Regions from separate parts of the Anoxybacillus sp. LAT27 genome, predicted to be linked through region 3. Evidence: predicted binding sites of a transcription regulator. Region 3 holds the regulator's gene; each other region holds the start of a gene.
The links. Region 3 encodes Rex, which represses fermentation and respiration genes when NADH is low (regulators of the CRP and FNR family bind a similar motif). Its sites were predicted from a motif close to TTGTGAAATATTTCACAA; they were not measured.

Region 1 (3,207 bases), on a different contig from region 3:
TTCTCGGCTAAGCGGTATTTTTCAATTCCCGTAAGCGCCCCCTTTCCTTTTTCGCGAAACTGAAACATTGTAATACCGCCTTTAATTGCTTCATCAAGCACAGCGAGCGGATCTTTCGTACAATCGATACTTCCCATAACGAAATACAACGATAGCTTCTGCCTCATCATTTATTCCCCTTGAATACGCGCGTATTGATCAACTTCTTCTGCACTCGTTTCATGTAAAGCATTTAAAAAAGAAAGTTGAAAAGAACCAGGTGCTTTTGCTTGTTTGGTTGCTTTTTCAGCCGCCACACCGTAATAAGCGAGGGCAGCAACTGATGACATCATCATATCGTCTCCTATACCTGCAAATGCACCTAATACCGAACTTAACAAACAACCTGTCCCTGTTACTTTCGTCAACATCGCATCACCATTTGAGACGATTACAATACGTTCTCCATCGGTTACTATATCGTCTTTTCCTGTTATAACGACTACACAACGAAACATGAGTGCTGCTTTTTTCGCTACATCCACGAGGTCACTTTGAACGTCCCCTGCATCGACTCCTTTTGTACGTACTTGTTCACCCGCAATGCTCGCAATTTCCGATGCGTTCCCACGTAAAATCGAAATGTTTACTTCACGTAATATACGTCTGGCTGTTTCGGTGCGGTACGCTGTCGCACCAGCTCCAACAGGATCGAAAATGACAGGAATGTTTGCCTCATTTGCTGCTTTTCCGGCAATTAACATCGCCTCTACGTCTGTTTCGTTTAGCGTGCCAATGTTTAACACTAAAGCACGAGCTAACCGAACCATATCCGCTACTTCTTCTTTTGCATACGCCATAACAGGAGATGCGCCTACAGCAAGCAAACCATTCGCAACAAAATTGGTCACCACGACATTTGTCATATTATGTACGAGTGGTGACTCCTTTCTAACACGCATTAACCATTGTCCTACATTCATCATTCATTCCCCCTTAAAAAATAAAAACTAGTCGGACAGAATCGACTAGTTTGCATATCGAAAACATAGCCTACTTCCCTCCGCTGGTACAAACCAGATCAGGTTCAAAGGGTTGGAAAACTGATTGCGCGTTTTCCTCTCAGCCATCGCCATCCGGCACCCCTAGTAGTTTGATTGATTCAATTTTCTTTCATTTTAATACATTCTTTCTCTTGATTCAATATGGATTATTGTCAAATTTCGTTCATATTTTTGTATGAAAGTGTGATATGTATCACTTACGACGTACATATTTTCTCCTATTGTTAAAGTGTCAATAAGAAAAGGAGGGGTCATAATGTTTTGTCATCAATGTGAACAAACACCAACAGGGGGATGTACTGTTGTTGGAGTTTGCGGGAAAGATGAAACAATTGCAAGTTTGCAAGATACGATCGTATTTGCATTAAAAGGAATTGCAGCATATCGCACGCATGCCCATCAACTTGGGTATACCGATCCGTTCGTTGATACAACGACACATGAAGCGTTATATATGACGTTAACAAACTCTAACTTTAACGTACAAGAACATATAGACATGGCGATGAAAGTCGGGAGAGCAGCCATTCGCGTAATGGAACTACTCGATCGAGCACATACAGAACGACTTGGCATTCCTCAACCTGTTCGTGTAACGCAAAATAGAATTGAAGGAAAATGTATTCTCGTTACAGGACATAACTTATTTGCCCTTGAACAACTATTAAAACAAACAGAAGGAAAAGGAATTAACATTTACACACATTCCGAAATGCTCCCAGCACATGGTTATCCACAATTAAAAAAATATAAACATCTGAAAGGAAATGTCGGAAAAGCATGGTACGATCAACGTCGCCTATTTGAAAAATTCCCTGGTGCTATTTTAGCGACAACAAACTGTGTCATGCCGATAAAAGGTTCATATGCTGATCGCATGTTTTCATACGATGTAGCCGGATTAGAACATGTGCAAAAAATCGAAAATGATGATTTCACGCCGTTAATTGAGAAAGCGCTACAACTTCCAGAAGCAAACATTGAATCGGATGAAACGTTAGTGACTGGTTTCCATCACGAAACTGTAATTCAAATTGCACCAGAAATTATTCAAGCTGTAAAAGAAGGAAAAATTGAACGCTTTTTCGTTATCGCAGGTTGCGACGCTCCTGGAAAAGGCGGTGAATATTATCGCACGTTAGCTACATCGTTACCGAAAAACACTGTCATTTTAACGACATCCTGTGGGAAATTCCGCTTTAACGATGTCGACTACGGGGTTGTTCCTGGCACGAACATTCCACGATATATTGATTTAGGGCAATGCAACAACTCGATTTCGACTGTCAAAATTGCAATGGCGCTTGCGGAAGCATTCGGCTGTGAAGTCAATGAGTTACCGGTCAGCATCGTTCTTTCATGGTTTGAACAAAAAGCAGTTGCAATCTTACTCGGATTGTTTAGTTTAGGCATTCAAGACATTCGAATTGGACCGAAAGCACCGCACTTTATTTCTGAAGGCGTGCTACACGTATTGCAAGACATGTTCGGTCTCAAGCTCATCGGTAATGTAGAAGAAGATATGCAAGCGATGCTCGCACATTAAAAGGGCTGTTTCATCCAGCCCTTTTCACATTTACGAAGCTTTATTTAACCATACACTCATATTAAATCCTTCTTCTGTCACGTATCCATCGACACTCCATATTCGTTTTTTTGCTTTTTTCGCTTTTTCTTGTGCTTTATACAATTTTTTTGCATATTTTGTGTCCGGTTCAAATACGTAAGCAACACGCGCAAACCCTTCTTGTACAATTTTTTCTTGGTATAAAGTTCCATCTTCTAACCATATGTACGCAAGCAATCGACCATAACGATCGTACGGTTGTTCTTTTGCGCTTAGTTCAACTGTCACTTTTTTGTGAAGCAAAACGTCTTTAGCGAATTGTTTTGCCTCTTCGCCATACGCCTGTTTTTCGCGATACGTTTCGGGGGTATCGATATTTAGTAGACGAACCGTTACAATTTCGCCATCTTTTTTTATTTTTACTGTATCCCCATCAACAACATATTCTACTGTCGTAACAAATGTTTTCTCTTTATTTTGCGATGTACAACCGACAATAAAGACAATTGCCGTAAAAAACATAGCCCATTTTCTCATAAATGTGTCAGCTCACTTTTAAGATGTGAAATGTCCGACTCGCATTCCACGTCCCACTTT
Region 2 (3,207 bases), on a different contig from region 3:
AATCTTTAATAAGAACGACAAATTCGTTGCCAAGCGGCGGAATCATGCGCTTGATCGCTTGTGGCAAAATAATGTAACGCATCGCTTGCACATGTGTCATTCCAAGCGAACGAGCAGCTTCCATTTGACCGCGGTCAATGGATTGGATGCCGGCGCGGAAAATTTCAGCGATATACGCAGCGGCATTTAAAGATAACGAAATCGCTCCCGACATGAGTGGATTCGGTTGAGCAGTAAACATCGGCATAACACCAAAATGAATAAGTAAAATTTGTACAAATAATGGCGTGCCACGGAAAAAATGAACGTACCAATCAAACGGCAAACGAACAAGACGATTTTGAACCATTTTCCCAAGCCCAATGGCTAAACCGAGAATCGTTCCGAAAAGGATACCGATCAAAGATAAGCCGATTGTCCATAGTACCCCTTTCAAAAAAAACGGGGCATATTCTACAATAATGTTGAAACGAAAATCCATCATCCCTCACCTTTCTTCTTGATAAAAATTGCGTAACTGTCTACAGTTACGCAATTTTTCGTCGACGTTATTGCTGTGTTATTGCTGTTGTTGTAATGATTCAATATTCGGTTCTGTACCAAACCATTTTTTATAAATTTCTGTATACGTTCCGTTTTCAATTACTTTTTTCAACGCTTCATCTACTTTTTGTTTTAACTCGCTTCCTTTCGGGAACATGAAACCGTAAAATTCAGATTCAAAATGTTCTGGGTCTTCAAATGCTACAATTTTCGCATCTGGGTTGTTTTTCACATATTCGTTCGCAACGGCATTATCTGTCACAACTGCTTCGACACCACCGTTTAATAAATCCATAATCGCAACGACTGTATTCTCAAACTTTTTAATATTTGGATTCTCTTTTCCTAAAATTTTTTCAACGGCTTCTTGTCCTGTTGTACCGTTTTGTACACCGACAACTTTTCCTTGTAAATCTTTCGCGCTTTTAATCGAACTTCCTTCTTTCACAAGAATCATATGTGTCGATTCAAAGTACGGAATGGAAAAGTCATATGTTTGTTTTCGATCATCGTTAATTGTAATACCTGAAACAGCCATATCCGCTGTCTTTCCTTGAATCGCTGCAAACAATGGATCCCAACCGATATTTTTTAATTCATATGCTAGTCCCGCTTCTTTCATGACTGCTTTTAATAAATCGACATCAAAACCGACAATCTCACCTTTATCCATGTACTCAAATGGCGCAAACGCTGCGTCTGTGACAACCGTAATTTTCTTTTCTGTTGTCGCTGTTTTTTCTGTTGAACTGCCACACCCTACGAGCGCAAACATAAGCATAAAAACAAGTGTTGCAATTATTCCTTTTTTCATCAACTTCTCCCCCTTACTATTTGCTGTAAAATAATAAACGCTTGTGTATGAACATGTTATGCTTTCTATGTTTCACATATTATCAGCTTTTTATTTTTTATGCAACAAATTTTATAAAAATAATTTTTGGAAAAATCTTTATTTTAAAAAATGTTTTTGATCAACTTTTCACAAATTCGTCAATCCTTTATTCTCTTTCTCATGTCAAAAAGTAGTATTCTTTATGTAGGGGGTACTTTTATTCTGACGATTGGGAGGAGATTATGATGGCGCTACTTACTGTGAACGAAGCTTTAATGGACGCTTGGAGAACGTTCAAAGGCGATAAGTGGAAAAAAGAAATTGACGTTCGCGATTTTATTTTAAATAACGTAACCGTTTACACAGGGGATGAATCGTTTCTAGAAGGTCCAACGGAAGCGACGAAAAAGCTTTGGGAACAAGTGATGAAACTTTCCAAACTAGAACGCGAAAAAGGCGGCGTTCTCAACATGGATACGGAAATTGTATCAACGATTACGTCACATGGTCCCGGTTATTTAAATAAAGAACTTGAGAAAGTAGTCGGTTTTCAAACAGACGAACCGTTTAAACGGGCACTTATGCCATTTGGTGGCATTCGTATGGCTGAACAAGCATGCGAAGCATACGGTTACCAGGTGAGCGACGAAGTAAAGAAAATTTTCACACAATATCGGAAAACGCATAACCAAGGCGTATTTGACGTGTATACGGACGAAATGAAAGCGGCGCGCAAAGCAGGCATCATTACAGGGCTTCCTGACGCCTATGGACGCGGTCGCATTATCGGTGACTACCGCCGCGTCGCGTTATACGGTGTCGATCGCTTAATTGAAGAAAAGAAAAAAGATTTACGCAACACAGGCGCGCGTACAATGAGCGAAGATATCATTCGTCTTCGCGAAGAGCTAGCGGAACAAATTCGTGCCCTTCAAGAGCTAAAAGAAATGGCGGCAAGCTACGGCTACGATATTTCCAAACCAGCACGCAACGCACACGAAGCGTTCCAATGGTTATATTTCGCTTATCTTGCGGCGATTAAAGAACAAAACGGTGCGGCAATGAGCTTAGGTCGCGTCTCAACATTTTTAGATATTTATATCGAACGCGACTTACAAGAAGGCACATTAACAGAACGCGAAGCACAAGAACTTGTTGACCATTTCGTCATGAAATTGCGCCTTGTGAAATTCGCGAGAACACCAGAATACAATGAATTATTTAGCGGCGATCCAACGTGGGTCACAGAGTCAATTGGCGGTGTCGCGATTGACGGGCGTCCACTTGTGACGAAAAACTCATTCCGCTTCTTGCATACGCTTGATAACTTAGGTCCAGCACCAGAACCAAACTTAACAGTTCTTTGGTCAACACAATTGCCAGAAGCGTTTAAGAAATATTGCGCGAAAATGTCGATTCAAACAAGCTCCATTCAATATGAAAATGACGATTTAATGCGTCCGGAGTTTGGAGATGACTACGGTATCGCATGCTGCGTCTCCGCGATGCGCATCGGTAAACAAATGCAATTTTTTGGCGCGCGCGCAAACCTTGCGAAAGCACTATTATATGCGATTAACGGCGGCGTTGACGAAAAACTAAAAGTGCAAATCGGTCCAGAATTTGCGCCAATCACATCTGAATACTTAGACTACGAAGAAGTAATGCGCAAATTTGACAACGTCATGGAATGGCTAGCAGAATTGTATATTAATACATTAAACGTCATCCATTACATGCATGATAAATATTGTTATGAACGCATCGAAATGGCGCTTCACGATACGCACATTTTACGTACGATGGCAACCGGTATCGCCGGATTGTCC
Region 3 (3,207 bases):
AGCAACATCGTTTGTTTTGCTTGCTACTTCCGCAACAAGCTTCGCACCCATATTTTCAAACGGATCTTCTAACTCAATTTCTTTTGCAATCGTTACACCGTCATTTGTAATTAATGGAGAACCGAATTTTTTCTCTAATACAACGTTGCGACCTTTTGGACCTAATGTTACTTTTACTGCATCAGCTAATTTATCTACACCGCGTAACATCGCACGACGAGCTTCTTCGCTGAATTTAATTTCTTTTGCCATACATCTTACCCCCTTGATGATGATTTTTTTGTTAAGTATTTTTGTACACTTTATATGTTATCAGACGAACGATTAACCAATCACAGCTAAAATGTCGCTTTCACGTAAGATTAAATATTCTTTTCCGTCATATTTTACTTCTGTGCCTGCATATTTTGAGAAGATGATGCGGTCACCCACACTCACTTCTGGAGCTACACGCTCACCATTATCAAGAACGCGACCTGAGCCAACTGCCACAACTTTTCCTTCTTGTGGTTTTTCTTTCGCTGTGTCTGGTAAAACAATTCCGCTCGCTGTTTTCTCTTCAGTTTGGATTAATTCAATGACAATGCGATCACCTAGTGGCTTCAACACGGCAAACGACCTCCTTAATTAGATTTTCGCTCTATTATTAGCACTCATTACAATCGAGTGCTAACACACTTATTATATTAATGAACTTTTTTTAATTTTGCAAGTAGGAAGTTAAAAATTTTTCAATACATATTTCCCTCTTTCATTATGTCTTTCCTTTCGAAATTCATACAAAAAATATGGTAAAATGAAAAAGTATTTATTTTGTAAAAAGGGGTTGACCATGTGAAAAAACAATATTGGTATGTCATCATTACATATATCGCCATGCAGCTATCGAGCTTAGTCGGCGTCCCTTTACTTGCACATAGCGGCTTTGTCAACGCATCAAATAAAGAAATAGCTTTTTCGATCGCTTCTGGTTATTGGGCTGTTATTAGTTTCTCGATTGCTCTTTTTCTCGTTCTTTATTTTATGAAAGAAGATATGAAATACTCATATGATCGCCATCAATCATCGATTGGCATGTCAGTCTTTTGGGCGATTGGGGGGTTTTTGCTCGCTCTTTTCGCCCAAGGTATTGCAGCAAACATCGAAGTACACCTCTTTGGGGTCGAAATGGGGTCCGAGAACACGAGACGGATCGTTGAAATGGTCAAACTTACACCAGCTCTTATGCTCGTCACTTCAATCGTTGGTCCAGTTTTAGAAGAAATCATCTTTCGAAAAATTATTTTCGGAACGCTGTATCAAAAATATAACTTTTTCTTATCAGCCATCATCAGCTCGCTTTTATTTGCGGTTGTTCATTTAGAGTTCGAACATTTGCTTCTTTATGCAACGATGGGATTTGTATTTGCTTTCTTATATGTCAAAACAAAGCGTATTATCGTACCTATTGCAGCACATGTACTGATGAACACCTTTGTCGTTGCAATTCAAACATTATTTGCTGAAGAAATCGAAAGCATTATGCGTGAGGCAGAACGAATGCAATTCGTAATTTGGAGGCTGTTTTCATGAAGTCTGAACCGTTGTTTTATTTTCTCACAGGCATTTTATTTACTTATTTTGCTGTCCATACCGCCGATGATGGTATTTGGGACATCACAACGATGCTATTTATTTTAATTGCTACATTTGATTTCGGCGCAGGAATTCGTTCTTTACGAAAAAAAACCTCCCGCTCGTAAACGGGAGGTTTACTCATTTCCGTAATGTTTTAAAAAGTAAACGAGTGACTGCAATTCGACCGCTAAATCAATATGGTGAACACGAATATGTTCTGGCACATGCAAGCGAGCTGGCGTAAAGTTTAAAATCCCTTTAATGCCTTTTTGAACAAGTCGGTCAGTAATCGGCTGGGCAACTTGAGCAGGAACGGTTAAAATCGCTACCGTAATCCCTCCAAGCTTTTCTTCCAATTCATCTAAATGATAAACCGGAACCCCTCCGACTTTTGTTCCCACTTTATCCGGATCAACATCGAACGCCATTACGATTTTCGTATTGTTATTTTTACTAAAATTGTAGTTCAAAAATGCTGTCCCTAAATTACCGACGCCAAATAACGCTACTTCTGTCGTTTCATCTTGGTCTAACGTTTTGCGGAAAAACGACAGCAAATAATTCACATTATATCCGTATCCTTTTTTTCCAAGCGCACCAAAGTATGAAAAATCACGGCGAATCGTTGCTGAATCGACTTTTACAGCTTCGCTTAACTCCGCTGAAGATACACGTTGCTTGCCTGATGCATGCAAGTTTTTCAAAAAACGATAGTACAACGGTAGTCGCTTTGCGGTCGCCTGCGGAATTTTTGGTTGTTCATTATTCACGAGTCAATCCCCCACATTTCCTTTCACAAATAGTTAGCGCTTTCATTTTTCTCTCCTATACGTCTAAAAAATTCTCCCCACTTCTAAACTATACACTATTTTTTTCATTCTGTCTTTCCTTTGTACCCTTTATTATTATTTTTGTCAAATTTGTTATTCACACACTAGTGTTGCCGAATATCAAGAAAGTACGTTACACTATCAAAAGAAGATTGAGGTGAGAAAGAATGATCATTTTACAAGTAAATCAACTATCCAAATCATATGGAGCGGAACAAGTTTTATCAGACATTAAGCTTGAAATACAAGAAAAAGACCGTATTGCGTTAGTTGGAAGAAATGGCGCGGGAAAATCGACATTATTAAAAATCATTGCCGGACAGTTGTCATACGACACAGGCGAAATCATTAAACCGAAACACGTAACGATCGGTTATTTAGATCAATATACAGGGTTGCAAGCGCATCGTTCCATTTGGGAAGAAATGCTCGATGTGTTTGCCCCGCTACAACAAATGGAAAAACAATTACGCGAACTAGAACAACAAATGAGTTTACATGATGCTGACTATGAGCGCCTACTTGAGCAATATGATCGTTTACAAACAGAATTCAAAGAAAAAGGTGGCTATCAGTATGAAGCAGATATTCGTTCGGTTCTTCATGGTCTCCGCTTCTCACAGTACGATTATACGACAAAAGTATCTACATTAAGCGGCGGACAGCGGACGAGGCTAGCGCTCGGTAAACTGCTCCTTACAAGACCAGATTTGCTCATTTTAGACGAACCGACAAACCATTTAGATATGGAAACGTTGCA
Region 4 (3,207 bases), on a different contig from region 3:
TCAATTGGAAGGGCATCGTGTCGTTTTATTTGCTGACGGTCGCATGCTTGTGCACGGTACAAAAGATGTTACATTTGCTCGTTCGTTATACCAAAAATATTTTTCCTAAAAAGGAGGCATACGGATGTCTCAATTTATTAGCAAAAAAAATTTTGAGCAACTAAAAAAGTTAGCGTACAAAACGATGAAAGTGAAAAAAGGGATGTTTTTATTTCAAGAAGGACAAATTGGCGAAAACTTTTTTGTCGTCTTATCTGGCAAATTTCAAATTAGTAAATTTTCTGGTGATGGAAAAGAGTTATGTTTGCGGTTATGTGGGCCGAATGCTGTCATCGGTGAGTTGATGATTTTTTCAGATAATGGGAGATATTTATTTAACGGTCGTGCTCTCGAGGATAGTGAAGTACTTGTAATTAAAAATGAAGATATTGAAAAAGAGTTGCTTGTCAACTCAGAGTTTGCTGTTGAGTTTTTGAAAATGATGACCGATCATTTCCGCAAACAACATACGAAATTTCGTGATCTCGTTTTATACGGCAAAAAGGGAGCGTTATATTCTACACTCATTCGTATGGCTAATAGTTATGGTATTCAGACGAAAGATGGCATTTTATTAGATGTTCCTGTTACACATCAAGATTTAGCGAATTTTAGTTCTACATCGCGTGAAAGTGTAAATCGTGAATTAAATACATTAAAAAGTAAAGGTATCATTTCTTTCAAGGGAAGAAAAATTATCATTCATAGCTTAGACTATTTAAAAAAGCAAATTAATTGTGAAGGTTGTCCATCGTCATATTGCAACATTGAATAGTCAATAAACGTTCATTTTTTAGACAAAAGGTGTGACGTGCATCACACGAAAAATCGTTTTCCTTCTATACAATAAATGTGTAAGCACATGAAGAAAAGAGGGATGACGATGGATTTTTCACCTTGCAGTCTCATTGGGCATGAACCCGTTTCATTATGTCCGCCATTGCAACGATTAAAAGACGAACACGGTCCATTAAATGAAGAAAAATATGCTCTTTTTGTTGCAGCGAAAGGCATTTACGATGGTAAAGAGGAAGATGTTGTTCAAGCACTTATTCGTTTACGTGAAAAAGTACAGCAATTTTTGCAACATTTAGATCCTCACTCTCGTCGCGAAGAAGATGTATTATTTCCGATGATGGAACGCTATATCGGCAAACAGTTCGGTCCCATTGCAGTTATGGAATACGAACATCAAGAAGCGAAACAAAATATTGCAACATTTTTACAAAAGACAGAAACGATTCGTTCAGAAGAAGCGAAACAATTAGCTTCATACGTAATGAACGCGTATATGATTTTAACTGATCACTTTGCGAAAGAAGAGCAAGTGCTTTTCCCGATGGCTGAAAAGTTACTATCAGCCGAAGAAAAAGAACAATTAGCAAAAAGAATAGATGAGATTAAAGGCTAATCCGTTAAGGGTTAGTCTTTTTTTATATAATATTTCGACATATTTGTGACAATTAAAAAACATGTGAGGTACCTCACATTTATTTATCACGTCCCGTTTTATAGTGAAGATAGAAGGATTTCATACAAAGAGGAGTGAGCGATATGAAAAAAAAATCACCGCTGTTCAAGCGCTTGAATTACGTGAAGCCGATTGAACGGCAAGCGGATGGGCATAGTGAAGTCACATATCAAGATCGCGATTGGGAGCAAATATATCGCAGAAGATGGCAACATGACAAAGTTGTCCGTTCAACACATGGTGTCAACTGTACGGGTTCATGTAGTTGGAATATTTACGTGAAAGACGGCATCGTCACATGGGAAGGTCAAAAACTTGACTACCCAACAACAGGACCGGATATGCCTGATTTTGAACCACGAGGCTGTCCGCGTGGGGCAAGCTTTTCATGGTATATTTATAGTCCGCTTCGTGTCAAATACCCATACGTTCGTGGCGTGTTGTTAAATATGTGGCGCGAAGCGTTGCAGCAACATGCAAATCCGCTTGATGCTTGGAAAAGCATTGTTGAAAATCCAGAAAAGGCAAAGCGTTATAAACAAGCACGTGGCAAAGGTGGGTTTGTTCGTGCAGAGTGGGACGAAGTATTAAAGCTTGTTGCCACTTCCTTACTTTACACAGTAATCAAGTATGGACCGGATCGGAATGTCGGCTTCTCACCAATTCCAGCGATGTCAATGGTAAGTCATGCGGCTGGGGCACGCTTTATGTCGCTTATGGGTGGACCGATTTTAAGCTTTTATGATTGGTATGCTGACTTACCGCCTGCTTCTCCACAAATTTGGGGAGATCAAACGGACGTGCCAGAAAGTAGCGACTGGTACAATGCCGGTTACATTATGACGTGGGGATCAAATGTTCCAATGACGCGTACACCAGACGCTCACTTTTTAGCAGAAGTGCGTTATAAAGGAACGAAAGTCGTTTCCATTAGCCCAGATTTTGCTGAATCGACAAAGCTAGCAGATGAATGGTTAAGTGTGAAACAAGGAACAGACGGTGCTTTAGCAATGGCGATGGGGCACGTCATTTTAAAAGAGTTTTATGTCGACCGTTCAGTTCCATACTTTACGAATTATGCGAAACAATACACCGATTTTCCTTTTTTAATTACGCTCAAAAAGAAAGAAAACGGACAATTTGTTGCTGATCGTTTTTTACACGCATCTGATATTGGTCGAAATACGACAAACGGGGAATGGAAACCAGCGCTTTGGAATGAACGAACAAACGATTTTGCGATTCCGAATGGAACGATTGGTTCGCGTTGGGAAAATAAAGGAAAATGGAATTTGAACATGGTGGATGAAGAAACGGAAGAAGCAATTGAACCACGTTTGACGATGTTAGGGATAGAAGATGAAATTGCAACGGTTCAAATTCCATACTTTTCACATGATGGAAATCGCATTTTAAAACGTGCTGTGCCTGTGAAGCGAATGCAAACAAAACATGAGGAGTTGTATGTTACAACCGTATATGATTTAGTTCTTGCTAACTATGGAGTGGATCGTGGCATTGGTGGGGAAGTGGCGAAAACGTACGATGATCTCGTACCGTTTACACCAGCATGGCAAGAAAACATCACAGGTGTAAAGCGGGATCTTGTCATTCAAATTGCGCGTGAGTTTGCGCAAAATGCGGTAGATACAAAAGGTCGTTCCATGATTATTGTCGGTGCAGGAATTAACCATTGG

Region 1: the regulator Rex is predicted to act here: its motif matches at 1,225-1,242, upstream of hcp (hydroxylamine reductase).
Region 2: the regulator Rex is predicted to act here: its motif matches at 1,514-1,531, upstream of pflB (formate C-acetyltransferase).
Region 4: the regulator Rex is predicted to act here: its motif matches at 1,512-1,529, upstream of LD028_RS14420 (nitrate reductase subunit alpha).

Annotation. Positions count from the first base shown of each region.
Region 1 covers NZ_JAIWYK010000076.1:28,431-31,637, reverse strand. The annotation lists gene thiE (thiamine phosphate synthase) at 1-170, opposite strand, end outside; gene thiM (hydroxyethylthiazole kinase) at 171-965, opposite strand; TPP riboswitch at 1,021-1,136, opposite strand; gene hcp (hydroxylamine reductase) at 1,300-2,589, shown strand; gene LD028_RS07895 (thermonuclease family protein) at 2,620-3,147, opposite strand; gene LD028_RS07890 (histidine phosphatase family protein) at 3,144-3,207, opposite strand, start outside.
Region 2 covers NZ_JAIWYK010000421.1:108,800-112,006, forward strand. The annotation lists gene LD028_RS10640 (amino acid ABC transporter permease) at 1-481, opposite strand, end outside; gene LD028_RS10645 (basic amino acid ABC transporter substrate-binding protein) at 560-1,357, opposite strand; gene pflB (formate C-acetyltransferase) at 1,654-3,207, shown strand, end outside.
Region 3 covers NZ_JAIWYK010000082.1:4,709-7,915, reverse strand. The annotation lists gene groL (chaperonin GroEL) at 1-252, opposite strand, end outside; gene groES (co-chaperone GroES) at 325-609, opposite strand; gene LD028_RS08460 (CPBP family intramembrane glutamic endopeptidase) at 835-1,572, shown strand; gene LD028_RS08455 (YdiK family protein) at 1,569-1,742, shown strand; gene LD028_RS08450 (redox-sensing transcriptional repressor Rex) at 1,752-2,387, opposite strand; gene LD028_RS08445 (ABC-F family ATP-binding cassette domain-containing protein) at 2,615-3,207, shown strand, end outside.
Region 4 covers NZ_JAIWYK010000440.1:81,506-84,712, reverse strand. The annotation lists gene LD028_RS14435 (ThiF family adenylyltransferase) at 1-109, shown strand, start outside; gene LD028_RS14430 (Crp/Fnr family transcriptional regulator) at 125-814, shown strand; gene LD028_RS14425 (hemerythrin domain-containing protein) at 923-1,450, shown strand; gene LD028_RS14420 (nitrate reductase subunit alpha) at 1,594-3,207, shown strand, end outside.